4 regions of the Streptomyces sp. NPDC059477 genome follow, and region 1 is predicted to be linked to each of the others. Evidence: riboswitches for the same ligand, from Rfam matches in the RefSeq annotation. Region 1 holds a riboswitch; each other region holds the start of a gene.
What was found. Region 1 has a riboswitch for cobalamin ahead of metE (5-methyltetrahydropteroyltriglutamate--homocysteine S-methyltransferase). Riboswitches for the same ligand answer to the same signal wherever they lie in the genome.

Region 1 (5,871 bases):
CGAAGGCCGCCGCGTGCTCCCGTACCCACTGGGCGAAGGTCCTGGCGGGGCGGCCGGTGACCTCGGCGACCGTGGGCAGGACCGTGCGGCCCGCGAGGGGCGGGTCGGTGCGCATGGCCAGGAAGAAGCCGATGTCGTCGTCCCCGAAGCCCTGCGCGCGCCAGCGGGCGACCATCTCGTCCGGGCTCAGCTCCACGAACCGTACGTCCCGTCCGAGCACCTCGGCGATGACGGCGACCCGCTCGGGCGCGGTCAGCGCCTCGGGCCCGGTCAGCCAGTACTCGCGGCCGTCGTGCCCGTCGCCGGTCAGCACGGCGGCGGCGACGGCCGCGATGTCGGCCTCGTGCACCATCGAACTGGGCATCCCGGCGAAGCCCTCACGGACCACGCCCTCCTCGCGCACCGCGTCGGCCCACTCCAGGGCGTTGGACATGAACTCCACCGGGGCGAGGGAGGTGACCTCCAGCGCACCGGCCGCGAGCGCCTCGTCCAGCGCGGTCCGCTCGGTGCCGCCCTTGAGGACGGTCACCTTGCGCACCCCGGCGGTGACGGCCGCGGCCACGATCTCGCGGGCATTGTCCAGCGGGGCGTAGTCGTCACCGAAGCTGATCAGATGGGCGGCGGTGACACCTTCGAACACCGCCGGGAGACTCCCGGTGACGGCGAGGTTCCCGGCGACCGGCTCCGCCCCCTCGGGCAGCGCGGCGGTCGCGGGGTTCCGGGTCAGCGCCCGCACCCGGTGCCCGGTGGCCAGCAACCGGGCGACGAGCGGACGGCCGACGTTCCCGGTGGCGCCGGTGACGAGAACGGTCATGGAGGGGCTCCTTCGGTTGACTGCGCTGTGGCCACGCGCCACGTTAGGAACCGTTGCGGTCACCTTCTGTCCGCGTCTGCGGGAGTCACGACCTCCATGGAGTTACGGAGCCACGACGTCCAGGGCATCCGCTCCATCCACCCGGGTCCGCCGCCGTCCGCCGCCGTACGCCGGGCGTGCGCCCCGGCCCGGCGCGTTGATTCACGCCCCTTCATGCCCACTCCCACACCCATCTCATGCTATCGGGTGCGTTTAGTGTGCTTGTCGCATGTTCCGAGGACATGCCGGGCAAGCACCGCTCTGCCGAGACGGATCTCTGTAGCGGATCATCTCTGAAGGGGGAAACCATGCCTGTACTGTGCCGCCCCGCGGTAGCGGTACCCGAGTACACGATCACTCATGAACAGACCTTGGGTCTGGCCCGCTCCTTGTACGCCGGGCACGAGCAACTACCGCTCGCGCTACGGCTGATCGGCAACACCGGGGTCCAGAAACGCCACATCGTGCAGCCACTGGAGCGCACGCTCAGGCATCCGGGCCTGGAGGCCCGCAACGCGACGTACGAGGCCGAGGCGAAGGCCCGCGTCCCCGAGGTGGTCGAGCGGGCCCTCAAGCACGCCGGGCTCGGACCGCGCGACATCGATCTGATCATCTACGTGTCGTGCACGGGCTTCATGATGCCCTCGATGACGGCCTGGATGATCAACACACTGGGGTTCCGGTACGACTGCCGGCAGATCCCCATCGCCCAGCTCGGCTGCGCGGCGGGCGGCGCCGCCATCAACCGGGCGCACGACTTCTGCCAGGCGCACCCCGGCTCCAACGCCCTCATCGTGGCCTGCGAGTTCTGCTCCCTGTGCTACCAGCCCACCGATCTGACGGTGGGCAACATGCTGTCCAATGGACTGTTCGGCGACGCGGTGGCCGCCGCCGTGGTCCGCGGCTCGGGCGGCACCGGCATCGAGCTGGAGGTGAACGGCTCGTATCTGGTGCCGGACAGCGAGGACTGGATCGCCTACCGGGTGCGGCCCACGGGCTTCCACTTCCAGCTCGATCGGCGGGTCCCGGGCACCATGGAGCAGCTCGCCCCGGCACTGTCCGCGCTGGCCGCCCGGCACCGGCGGGACGCCAGCGCGCAGAACTTCTATCTGATCCACGCGGGCGGGCCGCGCATCCTGGACGACCTGAGTCACTATCTCGCGGTGCCGCCGGAGATGTTCCGCTTCAGCCGGGCCACGCTGGCCGAGTACGGGAACATCGCGAGCGCGGTCGTCCTGGACGCGCTGCGCCGGCTGTTCGAGGAGGGCGGCTGCGCGCCGGGGGCGTCGGGGATGATCGCCGGGTTCGGGCCGGGCATCACCGCCGAGATCTCGATGGGCCGCTGGACCACGGACGGCCCCGAGGGCACAGCGGAGACGGGCGCCGGGTCGGGCGTCACGGCGGACACCGCGGTCGTCATCGAGGCCGCCGCGCGGACCGCCGCCACCGCCGCCGCGCGGGCGGCAGCCGCCGCCACCACCGCCGCCGTGCCGGTCGAGGCCGCCCACGCCGTGGGCGCCACCGCCCCGGCTCCCGCCGGTTCCCCGCCGGAGGTGCCCGAGCGGGTGGTCCCGGTCGCCGCGGTGCGGGTCCGCGCGCAGGCCCCGGCGCCCGCGACGGGCACCGCCTCGGTGTCCACGGAGGGCCGGTCATGACCACGGCCGCGCTCGCGGACCGGTCGACGCGTTTCCGGGCGGTACCGGATCCGACCGGCCCGGACTTCGATCCGCTGCCCGCCCGGCCGCCGCACGACAAGCCGGTCGCCCGGAGCCGCAGGCCCGAGTCCCTGCCGGTGACCTGGTGAGCGGGACCCGGGCCCCCGCCGACGCCCCGGCGAGCGGAGGGCGACGACGGCGGCGCACACGGTTCCCGGGCCGCTGTTGCTGCCGCCCGGCCGGGGCCGGACCGTGACGGTCGCCGCCCAGGAGGTGACCTTCAAGGTGACCGGCGAGCACTCCCGGGCGGCCTCCACCTTCGAGGTCGTCGTGCCGCCCGGGTTCGATGTCGGCGCCCATACCCACACCCACAGCGAGGAGTTGTTCTACGTCATCGAGGGCGAGCTGGAGGTACTGGCCTTCGAGCCGCTCGTACGGTCCCCGGACCACTGGCGGGAGTGGGAGTCGGCCGCCGGTGAGCGGGCCGTCCGGGCGGGGCCCGGCACCCTGCTGTTCGTGCCACCGGGCTGCCCGCACGCCTTCGCCAACACCGGCCGCACACCGGCCAGGGTGCTGTTCCAGGCCGCCCCGCCCCCGGCCCACGAACGGTACTTCGAGGAACTGCTGGAGATCCTCGCCACGGACGGAGAGGTCGATGACTCGGCGATCGCCGCACTGCGGCTGCGCTACGACGTCCACCAGCTGACCCCGCTGCGCTACGAGCCGCCCGAGGGCCCCGGGGAACCGGAGGGGAGGACGCGCGAGGCGCACTGAGCGCGGGCACCCGCTCCCGTGCCGTGTCCGCTCCCCCGGGCACGGCACGGGTGTTCCCCGGCGCACCGAGCGGTTAGGGTGGCCTGTGCAGCTGGTTCGCCCCGTCCGCCAGGCGGGATGCGTCGTAAGAGGGAACCCGGTGGGAATCCGGGACTGCCCCGCAGCGGTGAGCGGGAACGACCGCCGTCATACGCACTGGGCCCGGACGGGCCTGGGAAGCGACGGCCAGTAGGTGACCTGACGTCGTCAGGACGTGCCCGTGAGTCCGAAGACCTGCCACTGCCCGCGCGCGGACCTCCGTGCGCGGACTCCCGGTGACCTCGTGGGCGGGTCGGCGTACGTACCAGGCGGATGACCGTGCCGTAGCGCGCGAGGTCGGGTCCCGCCGGGTCCGTCACCCTTCGCGTCCTCGTCCCGTCTCCGGGATCTCAGGGATTCATCTCGCGAAGGAGATCTCCGTGACCACCAAGTCCGCAGCCGCGGCAGCACGGGCGACCGTGTACGGCTACCCCCGTCAGGGACCGCGCCGGGAACTGAAGAAGGCCATCGAGGGCTACTGGAAGGGCCGGGTCGGCGCCGACGAACTGCGTGCCACCGCCGCCGGGCTGCGCGGTGACAACTGGCGTCGGCTGGCGGACGCCGGCATCGCCGAGGTCCCCACCGGTGACTTCAGTTACTACGACCATGTGCTCGACACGACCGTGATGGTCGGCGCGATCCCGGCCCGGCACCGGGAGGCGGTGGCCGCCGACGCCCTGGACGGGTACTTCGCGATGGCGCGCGGCACGCAGGACGTGGCGCCGCTGGAGATGACGAAGTGGTTCGACACGAACTATCACTATCTGGTCCCCGAGCTGGGCCCGGACACCGTCTTCACCGCCGACTCCGGCAAGCAGGTCGCCGAGCTGACGGAAGCCCTCGCCCTCGGTCTGGCCGCCCGTCCGGTGCTGGTGGGCCCGGTCACCTACCTCCTGCTCGCCAAGCCCGCGCCGGGCGTGGCCGCCGACTTCGACCCGCTGACCCTGTTGGACCGGCTGCTCCCGGTGTACGCGCAGGTCCTCGCCGAGCTGCGCGCGGCGGGCGCCGAGTGGGCGCAGCTGGACGAGCCCGCTCTGGTGGCGGACCGCACCCCGGCCGAGCTGAACGCCGCCGCCCGCGCCTACCGGGATCTCGGCGCGCTCACCGACCGGCCGAAGCTGCTGGTGGCGTCGTACTTCGACCGGCTCGGCGAGGCGCTGCCGGTGCTGGCGAAGGCGCCGGTGGACGGGCTCGCCCTGGACTTCACGGAGTCCGCCGCCGCCAACCTCGACGCACTCGCCGCGGTCGGCGGGCTGCCGGGCAAGCGGCTGGTGGCCGGTGTGGTCAATGGCCGCAACATCTGGGTCAACGACCTGACGGCGTCCCTTTCCACCCTGGGCACGCTGCTCGGTCTCGCCGACCGGGTGGACGTGGCCGCGTCCTGCTCCCTCCTGCATGTGCCGCTCGACACAGCCTTGGAGCGGGACATCGAGCCGCAGGTACGGCGCTGGCTCGCGTTCGCGCGGCAGAAGACGGCGGAGATCGTCACCCTCGCCGAGGGCCTGACCCGGGGCACGGACGCCATCGCCGCACAACTGGCCGCCAACCGGGCCGATCTGGCCTCCCGTGCGGGCTCGCCGATCACCCGCGACCCGGCGGTGCGCGCCCGCGCCGCCGCCGTCACGGACACCGACGCCCGCCGCTCCCAGCCGTACCCCGAGCGCGCCGCCGCACAGCGCGCCCATCTGGGCCTGCCCCTGCTGCCGACCACGACGATCGGCTCGTTCCCGCAGACCGCCGAACTGCGCACCGCCCGCGCCGAACTGCGGGCGGGCCGGATCGACACGGCGGGCTACGAGGAGCGCATCAGGGCCGAGATCCAGGAGGTGATCGCCTTCCAGGAGAAGACCGGCCTGGACGTCCTGGTGCACGGCGAGCCCGAACGCAACGACATGGTCCAGTACTTCGCCGAGCAGCTCACCGGCTACCTCGCCACCCAGCACGGCTGGGTCCAGTCCTACGGCACCCGGTACGTCCGCCCGCCGATCCTGGCCGGGGACATCTCCCGCCCGCGGCCGATGACCGTGCGCTGGACGACGTACGCCCAGTCCCTCACCCACCGCCCGGTCAAGGGCATGCTGACCGGCCCGGTCACCATGCTGGCCTGGTCCTTCGTACGGGACGACCAGCCGCTCGGCGAGACCGCCCGGCAGGTGGCGCTGGCCCTGCGCGACGAGGTGGCCGACCTGGAGGCGGCCGGCACGTCCGTCATCCAGGTCGACGAACCCGCGCTGCGCGAGACGCTGCCGCTGCGGGCGGCCGACCGGCCGGGATACCTGGCGTGGGCGACGGAGGCGTTCCGGCTGACGACCGCCGGGGTCCGCCCGGACACCCAGGTCCACACCCATATGTGCTACGCCGAGTTCGGTGACATCGTGGGGGCCATCGACGACCTCGACGCCGATGTCATCTCCCTGGAGGCGGCCCGCTCGCACATGCAGGTGGCCCGTGAACTGGCCGCGCACGGCTATCCCCGGGAGGCCGGGCCGGGCGTGTACGACATCCACTCCC
Region 2 (5,871 bases), on a different contig from region 1:
GCAGTGTCTGTACGAGATCGAACTCACCTCGGGCCACGACGGACCGCCGCTGCCCCGAACGCCCCTGGAACTCGTGCCCGCCCATCCACAGGCCGGGCAGGATCTCGTCCCACGGGTTCTCGGGTGCGGGTACGTCCCGTTCCTTCCCCCGGCTCTGCACAGGAGCCTCCCCACCAAGTCGACCCAACTCCTCTCAAAGGTAGCCGGGTTCTTGCCCCTGGAGCACCCCGCCTGTTCCCATGGGTCGGGGGGTGATGATGCATGAGAGGACTGCGCGTCGTACCGAGCCGGCGCCATGGCCAGGAGCGGCTCTACGTCTGTCTCCCGGACGGCCGGCACGTCGCCTGGTACGACAGGGAGGCGGCCCGGGTCCATCTGCTGAGCGGGGACCATGAGGACGATGTCCTGGCGGCCCTCGGTCCCTTCCTGACCGGCACGGTCGCGGTCGGCCCGCCCCCGGTGCCGACCCCGCTCGACCTGGCCCGGCTCGCCCTCCACCCCGACGACGACCTCGCCCCCAACCGCCCCGGCGAGGCCCTGCTCATCGCCCTGGACCGGGACCCGGCCCCGCCCCGGCTGCGCGCCGACCCGCGCCGCCGCGCCCTGGAGGCGGAGCAGACGGTGGGGGAGGCGCTGGACGGGCTCGACGGCGCGGGCTGGCACACCCTGCACTCGGTGCCGCTGCCCGGCGGCGACCGGGTCCACCACCTCGCGATCGGCCCGGCGGGACTGTTCGCCGTCCATACCCTGTACGCCCGTAAGCAGCGGGTGCGGGTCGCCGACGCGATGGTGATGCTGGGGCGGCGCGAGCCCCGGCCCCTGCTGCGCCGGGCCCGCGCGGACGCCGACCGCGCGTCCTACGCCCTCACGGCCGAGGTGCACGCCGTACTGGCGGTGGTGGGCGCGTCCCGGCTGGACGTCCTCGCCCTCCCGCGAGGCGTCCGTGTGCTGACGGACGTGACCCTGGGTGACCTGTCCCGCCAGGGCGGAGTCCTCAAACCGGCGGACGTGGAGGCCCTCCACGCGATGGCCCGCGACCGGAGGGCCTGGGGGCGGGTGTGAGGGGGGCGGCCCTTCGTCTGCGGCTGGGAGGTGGCTGGTCGCGCAGTTCCCCGCGCCCCTGGGCCGAGGGACCGGGCGTCGCTGCAGGGCAGTGGGGCCCGCTGGAACCTCCGATCACCGCAACGCCATCAGGGGCGGGGGAACTGCGCGAGCACCCACACACCACCCGCACCCCGCCGACAACCGCTGCCCCCACCCCCTCACGGCAAACCCGATCCACCAGCCCCCCAGAGCCCCGCCATCAGATCCCCGAACCCCCGAACCCGATCCACCACATCCCCCGCCCGAAACTCCAACTCCGCCGCCACCCCACACCCCTCCACCTCCCCCCACGTGACCGGCGCGGACACCATCTCCTCCCCCCGCGCCCGCAGGGTGTACGGCGTGGCGGTCGTCTTCCGCGCGGCGTTCTGACTCCAGTCGACGAACACCTTCCCGCCCCGCAGGCTCCGCGTCATCCGATGCACGACCAGCCGGGGCAGGGCCCGCTCCGCCTCCAGGGCGAGCCCTTTCGCGTACTCCGACACCTCCCCGGACCCGGCCCCCCGCACGGCGGCGAGCAGATGCAGCCCCTTGGCCCCCGAGGTCTTCGCATACGCCTCGATCCCATCCACCCCCAACCGCTCCCGCAGCCACAGCGCCACCTCGCAGCACTCCACGACGGTCGCGGGCGCCCCCGGATCGAGATCGAGGACAAGCCGGTCGGCGACGTCCGGGGCCTGGACGACCCACTGGGGCGTATGGAACTCGGTGACCAGATTGGCCGCCCAGATCAGCGACGGCAGATCCTGGACGACGACCATCCGGGCCGGCCCCTCGGCGCGCGGCACCTCGGCGGTGGTGACCCACTCGGGCGTACCCGGCGGCACATTCTTGGTGAAGAACACCTGACCGCCGGGCCCGTCGGGATACCGCAGGAAGGACACCGGCCGGTCGCGCAGATGCGGCAGCAGTACGTCGGCGATGGTCGCGTAGTAGTGCAGCAGCTCGCCCTTGGTGAACCCGGTCGCCGGATAGAGCACCTTCTCCAGATTGCTCAGCGCGAGCCGCCGCCCCGCCACCTCGGTGATAGGCGTCATACGATGAGAATCACACGAAATCAACCATATTCGCCTATTTTACGGGCCTCGAAAGGTGCTGATCGTGCGATCCATATGGAACGGAGCCATCTCCTTCGGCCTGGTCAGCATCCCGATCAAGCTGGTGAACGCGACCGAGAGCCACTCCATCTCCTTCCGCCAGATCCATGTGGAGGACGGCGGCCGGATCCGCTACCGCAAGTTCTGCGACCTGGAGGACCGCGAGGTCAGCCAGGCCGAGATCGGCAAGGGTTACGAGGACGCGGACGGCACGGTCATCCCCATCACGGACGAGGACCTGGCGCAGCTGCCCATCCCCACGGCGAAGACGATCGAGATCGTCGCGTTCGTGCCGGCCGACCGGATCGACCCGCTCCAGATGGGCACCGCCTACTACCTGGCCGCGAGCGGCACCCCCGCGGCCAAGCCGTACACCCTGCTCCGCGAGGCGCTCAAGCGCAGCAACAAGGTCGCCATCGCCAAGTTCGCGCTGCGTGGCCGGGAGCGCCTGGGGATGCTCCGGGTGCTGGACGACGTCATCGCCATGCACGGCCTGCTCTGGCCCGACGAGGTACGCGCCCCCGAGGGCGTGGCCCCCGACGCCTCCGTCACGGTCCGCGACAAGGAACTGGACCTGGCGGACGCCCTGATGGCCACCCTCGGCGAGGTCGACCTGGACGATCTGCACGACGAGTACCGCGAGGCCGTGGAGGAGGTCATCGCCGCGAAGGTGGCCGGCGAGGCCCCCCCTTCCCTCCCCGAGCCCGCCTCCGGCGGCAAGGTCCTGGACCTCATGGCGGCCCTGGAGAGCAGCGTCCGCGCGGCGAAGGAATCCCGCGGCGAGGAACCACGGCCCGGCGAGGAGGCCGAGGTCCGCACCCTGCCCGCCCGCAGGACACCCCGCGCGGCCCCCAAGGAGACGGGCGCGAAGAAGTCGACGTCCACGACGGCAAAAACGCCCGCGACCGGGAAAACGGCCGCGAAGAAGACCGCGTCCACAGCGAAGAAGACCGCGAAGCCCACCACCGCGAAGTCCACGGCCAAGAAGCCGACGGCGAAATCCACCACCAAGAAACCCACGACGAAGCCGACCCCGACCAAGAAGACCACGGCCCGCAAACGCAGCGCGTGAGGTGCTCCAGAGAGCGCGGGGCGCGCCCCGCCCTCATCTCGTCATCGAGCAGCGATCAAGCGCTCGGGATAGTGATCAAGCGCTCGGGATATCCGGCTTCGCCGCGATGAGCATGTTCCTCGGAATGACCACGAGCCGTTCGTCCGTCCCCACCGAGACCCCTGGCGGCAGCTTCTCGCCCAGGGATTCCGTGAGGTCCCGGCCCACGACGGCGATGTCCCCGTTCGCCAGCTCCCAGATGTCGGGGCAATCGGGATTGTCGGTCGTGATCCCCAATTCCTGCGGAGACTTCCCCAGTCGCCGCTTGAACGTCGTGGCCGGATCGGCTTCCCATGGCCTGGTCATGAGTACCCGCCCCCTCGATTGGGTCAGAGACATGACACGGTAGCAGCCGGTGTAGGGACCGGCTCGGCGCAGATGACCGAGAAAGGTCGCTCACGCGGCGGGACCGGGTGGGCCGAGCCGAAGGTGCTGGACATGATGGCCGAGTCCGGGGCGAGGGACGCCAACACGCCCTAGAATCCAAAGGCTTGTCACAACTGAACAGGTGCGCGACTGGGGAAAGCCGGTGGGAATCCGGCGCTGACCTGCAACCGTGTGCGGTCCTTGGGGCCGTGAGTCGGGGAACCCGGCGTGTGCCGTGCGTACCGCTTCCCTGTCATGGTCTACAGCGCGAAGCCGAGAGGGCCGTCCCGCCCGGTTCCGGTGAACCGGTGGCGTGGGTGCGTTCTTCGGTGACGGGCGTGGACCGCCGTACCGCACCGAAAGGCCCGGTCATGCCGCGCACAGCCGTCTCTCGTACTCTCGCCGCCGCTGCCGTCCTTGGGCTCGCCCTCGTTTCCGGCCCGGCCGTCGCCCATGCCGACACCGGAGCGTCGGCCAGGACCACCGCCCCGGCCGTGAACACGAACGCCCCGATCAAGGTCACCCTCACCGTGCAGGGGCCGGACGGGGTGCTGTTCAACGGGAAGGTGAGGACCAAGGGGCACGACGTGACCACCGTGAGCGGTGGTACCCACAGATGCGACGGGACCAACGGCGGGGTCAATCCCACCGCCGTCCCGACGCCCACCGCCGCTCTCGACGATGCCGCCCGCAAGCGTCACTTCACCTGGGACGGCACCTGGTACGCGTCGTTCGACGACTACTCCGTCGACACCATCAAGAACGTCAGCGGGGGCGGGGTCGCCTACTGGAACATCTCCGTCAACGGTGTCCCCACCCCCGTCGGTGGCTGCCAGTTCAAGCTGAACGCCGGGGATCAGGTGGCGTTCACCTGGACGGCGTTCTGAGCCTCTGGCCTTTCACGCTCCCCAGCGCACGGCGATCGTGTCACCCACGTTCACCGTGCTCTGGCGGGTGGCGGCGGTGAAGGGGGCGCCGTCGACGCTCACCTTCCAGGTGTTCGTGCCGCTGTTGGCCTTGCCGTTCAGGGCGGTGATCGTGCCGGTGCCGGAGGCCGGGGTGAGGGCGGTCACGCAGCCTGACGGGGTGGCCCCGGTGATCGCCGCGTCCAGCACCGCGCCCAGCGTGGTCGTACCTCCCGTGGGGGTCACCGGCACCGAGCAGACCTTCAGGCCCCCGGCGCCGTCGTCCACCGTCAGGGGCAGACTCGTCGCCGTACCGGAGGTGAACGTGCTCTGGCCCACCCACTGCGGGGCGCCGGACGTCACCGGGACCGGCGGGGGAGAGGTGAAGCCGCCGCCCGCCACCGCGCGCAGGCCGTCGATCGACGCGTAGGCGGCGGGGGCGGTGTCGGTCGGCAGGTACTTGAAGCCGCCGCCCGGGTTGAACTGCTGGGCGATGAGGAAGTCCACCGGTGTCCGGCCCAGGGAGGTCAGGAAGTCACCGGTCTGCGGGTTGATGCCGCAGGCGTTCAGGCCCGACACCGCCCAGCCGTTGGAGTCGGTGTTCGCCCCGAACATGGCGTTGAAGGCACCGCTGTTCGCCACCAGCTTGCTCTTCAGGAACGCCTTGGCCTGCGTGATGTCCGGGTCCGTGTTCGGGACGCCGGACACGCACAGCGCCGCCATCGCCGCGCCGGTCATGTCGATGTCGCCGGCCGCCGCGAGCTGGGTCGGGTTGCCCTCGGCCTTGCCGTAGTTCCAGCCGCCGTCATTGTGCTGGTTGGCCCGGATACGGGTGATCAGGGAGTCGCGGAGGGACTGGGGGACGCGGACCTGGCCGGACTGGGTCTTCGCGCCGTTCAGGGCCAGCGCCGCGAACACCGTGCCGTTGAAGTTGGCCGACGGGCCGAAGTAACCCGGCTCCGCCGTCTGCCAGTAGCGGTAGATGTCCGCGATCAGGTTGCGGGACGCGGAGACCCTCGCCGGGTCGATGCCCGCCGCGTAGGCGTTGAGGGTCGCGCGCTCGTAGTCGGTGACGACCGGGGTGGCGGACGGCCAGGTGCTGGTGGAGAGGAGGGCGCGGTAGACCGTTCTGGCGTTCTTGGTGGCGTCTGCGCCCGGTGTCACGTCCACGGCCGCCGTCCCGGCCGCCGCGAACGCGCTGAACGCCCACTCGTTGGACAGCCCCGACCCGGCGAACGAACCGTCCGCCGCCTGGAGGGTCTTGAGATAGGCGACACCGTTGGTCTTG
Region 3 (5,871 bases), on a different contig from region 1:
GGCCGGCGCCCGGCCCGGGGCGTGTTGCCTGTTGGCTCGCGGGGACCGGGTCCGTGCCGCAGCGCGGGCGCCCGCCTCGCTCCCGCGCGGTGCCGCACCGGGTTCGTAAAGGGTGCCCCGGCACGGCCGACCCGTTTCCGGTCGGCAGGCTGGCGCCTGGCTCGGGGCGTGCTGCCCGCTGGCCCGCAGGGACCGGGTCCGTGCCGCAGGGCGGGCGCCCGCCTCGCTCCCGTGGGCGCCGGCCCAGGTCCCTGAAGCGCGCCCCCGGCGCGGCCGACCCGTTCCCGGTCGGCGCGCTCCTGCCCGGCATCCGGCACGCCGCCCGTCGGTCCACCGGGACCGGTGCCCGCGCCGCCGCGCAGGCGCTCACCCCCGCGCCACCTGGCTCAGCACCCCCCGTCAGCCCAGCCCAGCCCAGCCCAGCCCCGCCAACCCGGCCGGCGAGCCCTCTTCACCCCGCCGCGTCCCGCGCCCCCGCCGGATCACGGTCCCCAGCCGCCCCGTCCGCCCCCGCCATACCGGGAGCCCCGGCCCCCGTCCTCCCCGAGTCGGCAGCTCCGGCCCCCGTCCTCCCCGCGTCGGCAGCCCCGGCCCCCGTCCTCCCCGCGCCGGGGGTCCCGCCCCCCACCCCCACCCGCGCCGGAAGAAACGTCACCTGTGGTGCCCCCGTGCGGGGATGGATCGTGACCTCGCCCGCGACCCCGTACACCTCGGCCAGCAGCCGGGGGGTGAGGACCTCACCAGGTGGGCCGGAGGCCGTGACGTGGCCCTCGTGGAGGACGTAGAGGCGGTCGCAGTAGTACGCCGCGAGGTTGAGGTCGTGCAGGGCCACCAGAACCGTCGCCGGGAGTTCGCGCAGGGTGCCGAGGACGGCCAGCTGGTGGCGGATGTCGAGGTGGTTGGTCGGCTCGTCCAGCACCAGCAGCGAGGGCTGCTGGGCGAGCGCGCGGGCGATCAGGACCCGCTGGCGTTCGCCGCCGGAGAGCTGGTCGAAGGAGCGGGCGGACAGCTCGGCGGCGTCGACCGTGTCCAGGGCGGACTCGATCAGCCGGGCGTCGTCGGCGGTGTCGCCGTCCAGGAGCCTCTTGTGCGGGGTGCGGCCCATCGCGACGACCTCGCGGACCGTCAGATCGAAGTCGGCGCCCGCCTCCTGCACGACCGCCGCGACGGTACGCGCCAGCTCCCGCACCGGCAGCGTCCAGGCGTCGGCCCCGTCCACCCGCACCTCACCGGAGTCGGGCCGCAGCACCCGGTACACGGCCCGCAGCAGGCTGGACTTGCCGCTGCCGTTGGGGCCGACCAGCCCGACCACCTCGCCCGGCCGGGCGGTCAGCGAGATGTCCCGCACCAGCCGGCGCGCGCCGGCGGACAGCGTGACCTGGTCGACGACGAGTTCGGCGGGGCTCATACGGCTCCTCGATCCGTGCCGCGCCGGGCGTCCCGGCGCATCAGCCACAGGAAGAACGGCCCGCCGCACAGCGCGGTGAGCACCCCGACGGGGATCTCCAGCGGCGCGGCGACGGTCCGGGCGGCGACATCGGCCCAGATGAGGAAGACGGCCCCGCCGAGCGCGGCCGTCGGCAGCACCCGGCGGTGATCGCCGCCCACGAACAGCCGGACGATGTGCGGCAGCATCAGACCGACGAACCCGATCGGCCCGGCCGCCGCCACCAGCACCCCGGTGACCAGCGACAGCAGGACGAACATCCGGGCCCGGAACCGCCCCACGTCCAGCCCCATCGTGGTCGCCGCCTCCTCACCGGCCAGCAGCAGATTCAGATTCCGGGCCTGCACCAGCAGCACCCCGACACCGACCGCGAGCGCGCCGGCCGGCAGCCACAGCGTGCCCCAGTTGACGCCGCCGAGACCGCCGAGGGTCCAGGCGAGCACCTCGCGCGCCTGATTGCCCCGCTCGGTGGTGAGCAGCAGCAGGTTCGTCGCCGCGGTGAGCACCGCCGCGATCGCCACCCCGGACAGCACCAGCCGCACGGAGGTGATCCGCCCGCCGGTCCGCGCGGTGGCGTACACCAGCAGCAGCGCGCCGAGCGCGCCCGCGAACGCCGCCACCGACAGCGACACCGCCCCGAACAAGGTCAGCGAGAACACGATCACCACGACCGCCCCGAGCGACGCCCCGGAGGACACCCCCAGCAGATAGGGCTCGGCCAGCGGGTTGCGCAACAGCGCCTGCATCGCCGTACCGACCACCGCGAGCCCGGCGCCGACCACCGCGCCGAGCAGGACGCGCGGCGCCCGCACATCCAGCACGATGGTCTCCCGCGCCCCGGACCAGTCCGGCTCGACCCACCCGGCGCCCAGCGCGTGCGTCACGATGCCCCACACCTGCCCCGGCGGCACCCGCACCGAGCCGATCGCCAGCGCGGCCGTCGCCGAGAGCACCAACAGCGCGGTGAGCACCAGCAGGGTCGCGGCGAGCGTCGCCCGGCCCGCCCTCGGCCCGCCCCCGGGAGACCCGGCGGCCCGCTCGGTGGCGGCGAGCGTCACCGGAAGCTCTCGGGGTGCAGCGCCGGGGCCAGATCCTCGACCGCGTACGCCGACCGCACCCCGACCAGGGTGTCCGTCAGCGGCAGCACCACGAACCGTTCGTTCTTCACCGCCGGGACGTCGGCCAGCGCCGGCTGCGCGAGCAGGAACTCCTTCTTCCGCTCGACGCTGCCCGCCCCGGCGTAGTCGTAGATGGCGATGACCTCGGGCCGGCGCTCCACGACCTGCTCCCAGGAGACGTCCCCGAAGACCTCGTCGAGATCGGCGAAGACGTTCTCGCCGCCCGCCAGCCGGATCAGCTCGCTGCCCAGCCCCTTGCCGCCCGCCGTGAACGCGGACTTGTCGCCGCTGTCGTACACGAACACCGGCACCCGCTCCTCGCCCGCCACCGCCGCGGACGCCGCCTCGACCCGGCCCTCAAGGTCGGTGACCAGCGCGTCGGCGCGCTCGGACACCCCGAAGATCTCACCGATGGTGCGGATCTCGTCGTAGGTGTCCTTCATCGTGGCCGACGCCGCGCCCTCGCAGTACTCGCGGTTGAGATAGGTGTCGATGCCCGCGTCGGCGAACGCCTCACGGGAGCGGCCCTCGTTGTCGGCGAACGCGCTGCCGTAGCCGCCGTAGACGAAGTCGGGCTCGGCGTCGAGAACCGTCTCGAACGACGGTTCCTTCTGAGCCAGTTCCGGGATCGCCTCGAAGTCCTTCGCCAGTTCGGGCAGCGGCGCCGAGTCGGGGAAGGCGGTGCCGACCATACGGTCCTTCAGCCCGAGCGCGAGCATCAGTTCGGCCGGGTGCTGGTGGATGGTGACGACCCGCTCGGGCGGGGCGTCGTACGTCGTGCTCACTCCGCAGTTGTCGATGGTGACGGGGAAACCGTCGGCGGGGGCGGCCGAAGCCTTCGGATCGGCGCCGGAACCACCGGACGAGCCGCAGCCGGCGGCCAGCAGCGCCGCCGACAGGGCGAGCGCCGCCGCGCGCAGCCGCCGGCGGGCAGGGGTGGACAGGGCGGGACGGGACATGCCGTCGTACACGTTGAGCCTCCTGGGGAGTCCGCGCTCCTCAAAACGGGCCCGCGACAGGCCAGTGTCCTGACTCCCGGATCGACGTTCCCCCCGCCTTCCCGCGCGTCGCGCAGTGGCATGTCGAAGGGTTGCACTCCCCGGTCACAGTGGCGGGACCGTGCCGGACTCACACCGGCTTCCTGTCTCCCGTCGCGGCTATTGACCTCGTGATACTACGTTCCGCACAGTCCGGGCCAAAAGGTCAGGGGGATCACACCCCCCGCCCCTGGCGCGTCGCCGCCTCAGTCCTGCCGCGTCGCCCGCACCACCAGCCGCTCGGCGTTCTCGTCGTAGGGCCGTCCGTCGAAGCCGCCGAAGACCTCCACCCGGCCGAACCCGGCCTCCGCCACCATCCGCCGCAGCTCGACCGCGCTGTACACGAACCACACCAGCGTGGCCCGGGTGACCCGCTCGCCCCGCACCAGGACCCAGTCGCTGCGCAGCCGCGCCCAGTCGTCCAGCACGGTGTCCGTCTGCACCATCAGATCCTCGCCGCGCGTCACCACCTTCGGCGGGGTGACCCGGCGGGCCAGCAGCTCCTTGCCCGCGAGGTCGAGCAGCAGCGTTCCGCCGGGCGCCAGGCAGTCGTGCAGGGTGCGCAGCACCCGCGCGTTGTCGGCGGGGTCCTCGAAGTACCCGAACGACGTGAACAGATTGAGGGCGACATCGAAGCCGCCCGGCGCCGTGTACTCCCGCGCGTCCGCCCGCACGTACGTGACGCCGACCCCCGCGTCGGCCGCCAGCTTGCGTGCCCGCTCCAGCATCGCCGGGCTCAGATCCACCCCCGTCACGGCGTAGCCGCGCCGGGCCAGCGGCACGGTGAACACGCCCGGACCGCAGCACAGGTCCAGCACCCGCGCCCCGGCCGGGAAGTCCAGCAGCGGAGAGCTGCCGAGCAGATCGGCGGCCTGGGTGTGGCGCTGCTCGGAGAACAGGAAGTCATGGAACTCGGTCCAGAAGTCGTCGTCCTGGAACCCGCCGGTCCGTGTCATTCGGCCTCATCGCTCCTTCGTCGTCGGCACCGTGGGGGAGGGGGTCTCGGGTGGTACGGCGGCCGGGGCGTCCCGGGTCGCGGGGCCGCGCAGCAGCGCCAGCAGCCAGGGCAGCAGCAGACACTGCGCGGCGGCCAGCAGCCAGAACCAGCCGGTGTCCCCGGCCCGTTCCCCGGCCCCGTACAGCTGCCCGCCCAGCACCCCGCTCGCGCCCGCCCCCAGCCCCGCCGCCAGCCGCTGCTGACCGAAGACGACGGCGTCCGAGCGCGGGCTGCGCGCCAGTGCCTCCAGGTCGTTCTTGAGGAACAGCACGATGTCGCCCAGCGTGATCAGCGCCCCGCCCGCCAGCAGCGCCGGGCGGCTGCCGATCGCCAGCACCGCCAGCCCCGCCGCGAGCCCGGCGAAACCGACGCCGAGGGCGAGGGCGTACGGCATCCGCCGGATCAGGTCCGACGCGAGCGGCTGGACGACGATCACCAGCGCGAAGCACAGCAGCAGGACCAGGCTGTAGAACTCGCTGGAGGCCCGCTCGACCGCGTACACCGCGAGGAAGTGCTGGAAGTGGAAGTACAGATAGAAGGCAAGGAGGTTGGCGGCGAACGGGAGCGCCGCCACGCCGGTCAGCAGGCCCTGCCGGGACGGCTGCTGGCCCGGCGGGCGTTCCCCGACCGCCGGAAGCCGGGTGTGCCCGGCCGTGACCAGCAGGAACAGGGCGGTGACGGCGACGAACAGCCAGCCCGGCGAGGACAGCACGAACGGCCCGGCGATCAGCGGGCCCACCGCCATGCCCGCGTTGAGGGCCGCGTTGCCCGCCGACAGGAACGCCGGGCGCCGCTCGTCGGCCACCCCGTGTACCAGATACGCCTTGTTGGCGGGCAGATACAGGGCCGCGCCGCAGCAGGTCAGGACCAGCGCCGGAACCGCCAGCGGCGGCCAGCGCAGCGCCAGCAGCATCCCGGTGAACCCGGCCGTACGGACGATCAGCGCCCACAGCATCGTGCGGCGCAGCCCGATCCGGTCCGCGAGCGCCCCGCCCGCGATCCCGCCGGAGAACTGCACGAGGGACGCCACCGCCAGCACCACGCCGACCGTGCCGAGCCCCATACCGAGCCGCTCGTGCAGGAACACCGACATGAACGGCAGCACCATGAAACTGCCGAGCGGGATCAGGAACGAGCTGAGCAGCAGAAACCGCAGCGGCCCGTCGAGCGGCCCCAGCCCCGCCCGGCCCTTGGCACGTTCACTCACCGGACGCGGCCCCGGGCGCGAACGGCTCGGTGAGCACCCGTACGGCGTTCGCGGCGGCCACCGCC
Region 4 (5,871 bases), on a different contig from region 1:
CCTCGACGGACCTGGGCATGCCGGTGAACGTATGACGGTCGTACTCGGCTGAACCGTTTCGGCGCCGCGTTCTTCCTACGAACGGGCGAAGCGTGACGTGACGTGACGTGACGTGACGTGGCGTGGCGTCCGGCCGGGACCCGGCCCTCAGGCGCCCGGCCCGCCCACCCCCGCCATCAGGCCCTGCACCTCCGTGCCCGGCGGGGTCAGCAGGAAGACATTGCGGTCCACCCGGTGCATCCCGCTGGCCAGGCCGAAGACCACGCCCGTACTGAAGTCGAGGACCCGCTTGGCGACATCGCCCTCGGCGCCGGTGAGGTCGAGGAGGACCGGGATGCCGGCCATGAGGGTCTCGGCGACCTCGCGGGCGTCGGCGAAGATATTGACCCGCAGGACGACGAAGCGGCGGCGCGCCTCGGTCTCCGCGTCCGGCCGGGCCCGGTGGTCCACGGCGGACGGCCAGGCGTCACGTCCCCTCAGGGGTACGACCTGAGCGAGCCCTTCCCACTGTTCATCGGTGACGTCGCGACTGTTCACCGGCTCCCCCCGATCTGCCTCGTTCTCATCTCCTGCACCAGCCATTCTTACGGCAAGTCACCCGTTCGGCCGAACAGCGACACGGTGTGCGACCGGCTCGGACAGATGTGTGACGTACTGCACAGGTCCGCCGGGGAAAATTCTCCCGCCCCGGTGACGGATCCGGGACGGGCGTCCGTATCTCCTGTCGTACAAGTCGTGCGCGTCGTACGTGCCCTGTAGGTCGAACGTGTCGTACCCGCCGCACGTGCCCGTTCGTGTCAGGAGGCCGCATGCCCATCTCCCGCACCAAGGTGGGGAGCGTCTTCGTCTTCGGTGCCATGGGTCTTACCCTCACCGCGCTCGCCTATCCGGCCATGCTGGGGGTCGAGAACACGGCCGGTGACCAGAACCGGATCATCGCCAACACCCAGTGGGGGCCGCTGACCGAGGCGGACCGTGACTTCGTGGTGAAGGTGCGGGCCGCCGGGCTCTGGGAGTACCCGCTGGGCGAGCTGGCGATGGAGCGGGGCACGACACCGGAGATGAAGGAGGCGGGCAAGCATCTGATCGTCGGACACGCCGGGCTGGACGAGCTGTGCCACGAGATCGCGCCGGATCTCGACATCACGCTGCCGAACCAGGCGAGCCCCCAGCAGCAGCAGTTCGTGGCCACGGTCGCCGCCGAGCAGGGCAGGTCCTTCGACTCCACGGCCGTGCAGATCATGCGGGTCACCCACGGTCAGATCTTCCCCGTGGTCGCCAAGACCCGCGCCAACACCCGCAACACGCTGGTACGGCAGCTGGCCGACCTCGCCAACGACACCGTGCTGGACCACATCACCGTGCTGGAGAAGACCGGGCTGGTCAACCATGACCAGGTCAACTTCCAGCAGACCACCCCGCCCAAGCTCCCCAAGGACCAGCTGACCCCGCCGCCCCCGCAGCCCGGCGCCCCGGTCGTGGTCCTCGCCCCGCGCCCCGACCTGGGGGTCAACACCGCCTCCCCCGCGCCCAGTCCGTCGGCGACGGCGAGAGCGCAGGACGGACAGGTGGGGTAGGCGGGGTGGGTGGGGTGGGTGGGACAGGGGGCTGGGACAGGTGGGATAGCCCACACCCGTCCGGCTCCGGTCCAGGCCCCGCCCGGCGACGCCGGCTCCGGCCGCTGCGCCCGGTCCGTCCCTGCTTGTCATGGCCCGATCCGCGCACTACTGTCGCCACGCCTTGGTGAACGGGAAATCCGGTGTGATGCCGGTGCGGCCCTCGCCACTGTGATCGGGAAGTCCGGCTCCGGCCCTCACGGGCAGCCACTGGATCGTTGTGATCCGGGAAGGCGGGGCATGGGCGGTGGTACCCGTCAGCCAGGAGACCGGCCAAGGCGCGTCGTCCATCCACGAGGTGCTGGAGAGGGTCTGCTGAGCCATGCACATAGCCGAGGGTTTTCTGCCCCCGGCCCACGCGATCGCCTGGTCTGTCGCGTCGGCGCCGTTCGTCGTCCACGGAGTCCGTTCACTCACCCGTGAGGTCAGGGAGCATCCCGAGAGCACCTTGCTGCTCGGGGCCTCCGGGGCCTTCACGTTCGTCCTGTCCGCGCTGAAACTGCCCTCGGTCACCGGGAGCTGCTCCCACCCGACCGGCACCGGTCTCGGCGCCATTCTGTTCCGGCCGCCGATCATGGCGGTGCTGGGCACCATCACCCTGCTGTTCCAGGCACTGCTGCTGGCCCACGGCGGGCTGACCACGCTCGGCGCCAATGTCTTCTCCATGGCGATCGTCGGGCCCTGGGCCGGCTACGCCGTCTACAAGCTGCTGCGCCGCTACGACGTGCCGCTGATGGTCGCCGTGTTCTTCGGCGCTTTCGTCGCCGACCTGTCCACGTACTGCGTGACCAGTGTGCAGCTCGCGCTGGCCTTCCCCGACCCGGGCAGCGGATTCGTGGGCGCGCTCGGCAAGTTCGGCGCCATCTTCGCCGTCACCCAGATCCCCCTCGCGGTGAGCGAGGGTCTGCTCACGGTGCTGGTGATGCGGCTGCTGGTGCAGTCCAGCAAGGGCGAGCTGACCCGGCTCGGCGTGCTGCTGACCCGCAAGGGCGAGCAGCACCGCAAGGGCGAGCAGGAGGCGGTGGCCAAGTGAAGCGCGCTACGCGGATCAATGCGCTGCTGCTGCTCGCGGTGGCCGCCCTCGCGGTACTGCCGCTGGCCCTCGGGCTCGGCGACCACAAGGAGGAGCCGTTCGCCGGGGCCGACGCCGAGGCGGAGACGGCGATCACCGAGATCCGGCCGGATTACGAGCCCTGGTTCTCGCCGCTGTACGAACCGCCGTCCGGGGAGATCGAGTCGGCCCTGTTCGCCTTGCAGGCGGCGATCGGCGCGGGCGTGCTCGCCTACTACTTCGGACTGCGACGCGGACGACGGCAGGGCGAGGAGCGGGCGGCGGCGGCCCGGGAGGGCGGCGGGGGCACCGAGGGCGCCGAGGGCGGCGGCGGTGCGGCCGTCTCCCGGGGCTGAGCCCGCGTGCTGCCGATCGACGCGGCGGCGCACAGCAGTCGCTGGCGCCGCCGTCATCCCGTGGACAAGGCCGTGCTCGGGCTCGGTCTGACCGTGCTGGCGATCTCCCTGCCGCCCTGGCCGGGGGCCGCGCTGGTGCTGGCGGCGGCCCTCACGGTGCTGCTGGGCCCGGCCGGGGTGCCCGGCCGCAAGCTGTGGCGGGCCTACCGGGTGCCGCTGGGCTTCTGTGTGACCGGCGCGCTGCCGCTGCTGGTGCGGGTCGGCGGACCCGGCGGGTTCGTCGGGCTCGCGGACGGCGGGCCGGTGCGCGCCGGGGAACTGCTGCTGCGGACGTCGGCCGCCTCGCTCGGGGTGCTGCTGTTCGCGTTCACCACCCCCATGTCCGATCTGCTGCCCCGGCTGGTGCGGGCCGGGGTGCCCGCGCCCGTGGTGGACGTGGCGCTGGTGACGTACCGGATGAGTTTTCTGCTGCTGGACTCGGTGCGGCGGATCCGGGACGCGCAGGGGGCGCGGCTCGGGCACACCACGCGGGCCGCGCGGTGGCGCTCGCTGGCCGGGCTGGGCGCGACCGCGTTCGTGCGGGCCTTCGACCGGGCCGCGCGGCTCCAGGCCGGGCTCGCCGGGCGCGGCTACGACGGCACCCTGCGGGTGCTGGTCCCCGAGGCCCGGGTGTCCGCCCGTTTCGTGGCGGGCAGCGTGGCGCTGCTGGTCGCGCTGGGCGCCCTGACCCTCGTACTGAAAGGCCGCTGAGATGAGTGATGTCCCTCTGGTCGCCCTGCGGGGCGTCTCCTTCGGGTACGAGGACGGGCCCGCCGTGCTCACCGGGCTGGACTTCGGCGTGTGCGAGGGGCGGGCGCTGGCGCTGCTGGGGCGCAACGGCAGTGGCAAGACCACGTTGATGCGGCTGCTCAGCGGCGGGCTGCGGCCGGACGCCGGGGAGCTGACGGTCGACGGGCGGGTGGTGTCGTACGACCGCAAGGGACTGACCCGGCTGCGGACGAGTGTGCAGCTGGTGGTGCAGGACCCGGACGATCAGCTGTTCGCGGCGTCGGTGGGACAGGACGTGTCGTTCGGGCCGCTGAACCTCGGGCTGCCGGACGGTGAGGTGCGGGCGCGGGTGGCTCAGGCGCTGGCCGCGCTGGACATCACCCCACTGGCCGATCGGCCCACGCATCTGCTCTCGTACGGCCAGCGCAAGCGGACCGCGATCGCCGGAGCCGTCGCCATGCGGCCCCGGGTGCTGATCCTGGACGAGCCGACGGCCGGGCTCGACCCGGACGGGCAGGAGCGGCTGCTGGGGACGCTGGACGGGCTGCGGGCGGGCGGCACGACGGTGGTCATGGCCACCCATGACGTGGATCTCGCCCTGCGCTGGGCCGACGATGCCGCCCTGCTCACCCCGGACGGGGTGCACACCGGGCCGGTGGCCGCGTCCCTCGCCCGGACGGACCTGCTGGCGGCGGCGGGACTGCGGCTGCCGTGGGGCGTGGCGGCGGCCGGGCTGCTGCGGGCGCGGGGACTGCTCGCGGCGGGACAGCGGGGGCCGCTGACGGCGGAGGAACTGGCGGGGCTGGCGTAGCCGACGGGGCGCGGCGGGGCCGGCGGGGCGCGGCGGGGAGGGGGTGAACCGGCGGAGCCGACGGGACGGGGGAGCCGGCACCCCCGGCGGCCCCATACGGCCTGGCGCCCTATCCCTCCAGCGCCCGTCCGTCCGGCGCGTCTCCAGCGCGTCTCCAGCGCCCGCCCAGCGCCCCTCCAGTACCCGCTCAGTGGCCGCCCACCGGCCCCCCTCGCACCCCCCACCACCCCCCTGACACCCCCCTCACACCCCCTAGCGTGGCGCGTCACACCCCCTAGGAGAAGAAGGTCACAGCCGCGCCCACTGCTGCTCGTTCGTCGATCTGTCCTAGCATCCGAGACATGACGGTCCTGCCTGACGACGGGCTCTCCCTGGCCGCCGAGTTCCCGGAAGCGACGCATGAGCAGTGGCAGCGCCTCGTCGAGGGTGTCCTGCGAAAGTCGGGCAGGGAAGTCTCGGGTGCCGCGGCGGAGGACGCCTTGTCCACGCCGCTGGAGGACGGGCTCACCACCCGCCCCCTGTACACCGCGCGGGACACCGCGCCCGACCCCGGGCTGCCCGGCTTTGCCCCGTTCGTACGGGGTGGTACGCCCGAGGGCGCCACGGTCGGCGGCTGGGACGTGCGGCAGCGGCACGCGGCGGCCGACAACTCAGCCGTGCTCGCCGATCTGGAGAACGGGGTCAGCTCACTGTGGCTGGTGGTCGGCGAGCCCGACATCCCGGTCGCCGCGCTGGCCTCCGTGCTCGACGGGGTCTATCTGGATCTGGCACCGGTGGTGCTGGAGGCCGGGGCGGAAGTCGAGCCCGCGGCACGGGAGTTGCTGCGGCTCGCGGAGGAGCGGGGGGTGGCTCCGCAGGCGCTGCGCGGCAATCTGGGCGCCGATCCGCTGGGGCTGGAGGCCCGCACCGGGCAGCAGCCGTACGACCTGGCGCAGGTGACCGGGCTCGCGCGACTGGCCGCACCGACCGGGCTGCGGGCGCTGACCGTGGACGCGCTGCCGTACCACGAGGCGGGCGGGTCGGCGGCGCAGGAGCTGGGCGCCTCACTGGCGACCGGCGTGGCGTATCTGCGGGAGCTGACCGGGGCCGGGCTGAGCGCGGCCGAGGCGTGCGCGCAGCTGGAGTTCCGGTACGCGGCGACCGCGGACCAGTTCCTCACCATCGCCAAGCTGCGCGCGGCGCGGCGGCTGTGGGCGCGGGTCGGTGAGGTGTGCGGGGCGCCGAGCCCGCAGCGGCAGCATGTCGTGACGTCCTCGGTGATGACGACGC

Region 2: it holds a riboswitch for cobalamin, as region 1 does, so the genes downstream of both, ACFXAZ_RS26240 (DUF4430 domain-containing protein) here and metE (5-methyltetrahydropteroyltriglutamate--homocysteine S-methyltransferase) in region 1, are expected to answer to the same signal.
Region 3: it holds a riboswitch for cobalamin, as region 1 does, so the genes downstream of both, ACFXAZ_RS29970 (ABC transporter substrate-binding protein) here and metE (5-methyltetrahydropteroyltriglutamate--homocysteine S-methyltransferase) in region 1, are expected to answer to the same signal.
Region 4: it holds a riboswitch for cobalamin, as region 1 does, so the genes downstream of both, ACFXAZ_RS16905 (energy-coupling factor ABC transporter permease) here and metE (5-methyltetrahydropteroyltriglutamate--homocysteine S-methyltransferase) in region 1, are expected to answer to the same signal.

The regions. Positions count from the first base shown of each region.
Region 1 is NZ_JBHYUG010000052.1:32,474-38,344, forward strand. Features, by position in the region: gene ACFXAZ_RS24540 (NmrA family NAD(P)-binding protein) at 1-814, opposite strand, end outside; partial or broken gene ACFXAZ_RS24545 (type III polyketide synthase) at 1,162-2,205, shown strand; gene ACFXAZ_RS24550 (hypothetical protein) at 2,505-2,657, shown strand; gene ACFXAZ_RS24555 (cupin domain-containing protein) at 2,731-3,282, shown strand; cobalamin riboswitch at 3,375-3,561, shown strand; gene metE (5-methyltetrahydropteroyltriglutamate--homocysteine S-methyltransferase) at 3,741-5,871, shown strand, end outside.
Region 2 is NZ_JBHYUG010000059.1:21,843-27,713, reverse strand. Features, by position in the region: gene ACFXAZ_RS26265 (dual specificity protein phosphatase family protein) at 1-85, opposite strand, end outside; gene ACFXAZ_RS26260 (nuclease-related domain-containing protein) at 262-1,062, shown strand; gene ligD (non-homologous end-joining DNA ligase) at 1,263-2,141, opposite strand; gene ACFXAZ_RS26250 (Ku protein) at 2,197-3,273, shown strand; gene ACFXAZ_RS26245 (hypothetical protein) at 3,349-3,618, opposite strand; cobalamin riboswitch at 3,784-3,924, shown strand; gene ACFXAZ_RS26240 (DUF4430 domain-containing protein) at 4,050-4,565, shown strand; gene ACFXAZ_RS26235 (hypothetical protein) at 4,578-5,871, opposite strand, start outside.
Region 3 is NZ_JBHYUG010000079.1:15,104-20,974, reverse strand. Features, by position in the region: partial or broken gene ACFXAZ_RS29980 (ABC transporter ATP-binding protein) at 638-1,408, opposite strand; gene ACFXAZ_RS29975 (FecCD family ABC transporter permease) at 1,405-2,505, opposite strand; gene ACFXAZ_RS29970 (ABC transporter substrate-binding protein) at 2,502-3,536, opposite strand; cobalamin riboswitch at 3,566-3,749, opposite strand; gene ACFXAZ_RS29965 (class I SAM-dependent methyltransferase) at 3,809-4,558, opposite strand; gene ACFXAZ_RS29960 (MFS transporter) at 4,565-5,806, opposite strand; gene ACFXAZ_RS29955 (ATP-grasp domain-containing protein) at 5,799-5,871, opposite strand, start outside.
Region 4 is NZ_JBHYUG010000028.1:71,103-76,973, reverse strand. Features, by position in the region: gene ACFXAZ_RS16920 (AAA family ATPase) at 1-19, opposite strand, end outside; gene ACFXAZ_RS16915 (cell division protein SepF) at 148-582, opposite strand; gene ACFXAZ_RS16910 (DUF4142 domain-containing protein) at 810-1,577, shown strand; cobalamin riboswitch at 1,725-1,909, shown strand; gene ACFXAZ_RS16905 (energy-coupling factor ABC transporter permease) at 1,939-2,649, shown strand; gene ACFXAZ_RS16900 (energy-coupling factor ABC transporter substrate-binding protein) at 2,646-3,023, shown strand; gene cbiQ (cobalt ECF transporter T component CbiQ) at 3,030-3,773, shown strand; gene ACFXAZ_RS16890 (energy-coupling factor ABC transporter ATP-binding protein) at 3,775-4,602, shown strand; gene ACFXAZ_RS16885 (methylmalonyl-CoA mutase family protein) at 4,944-5,871, shown strand, end outside.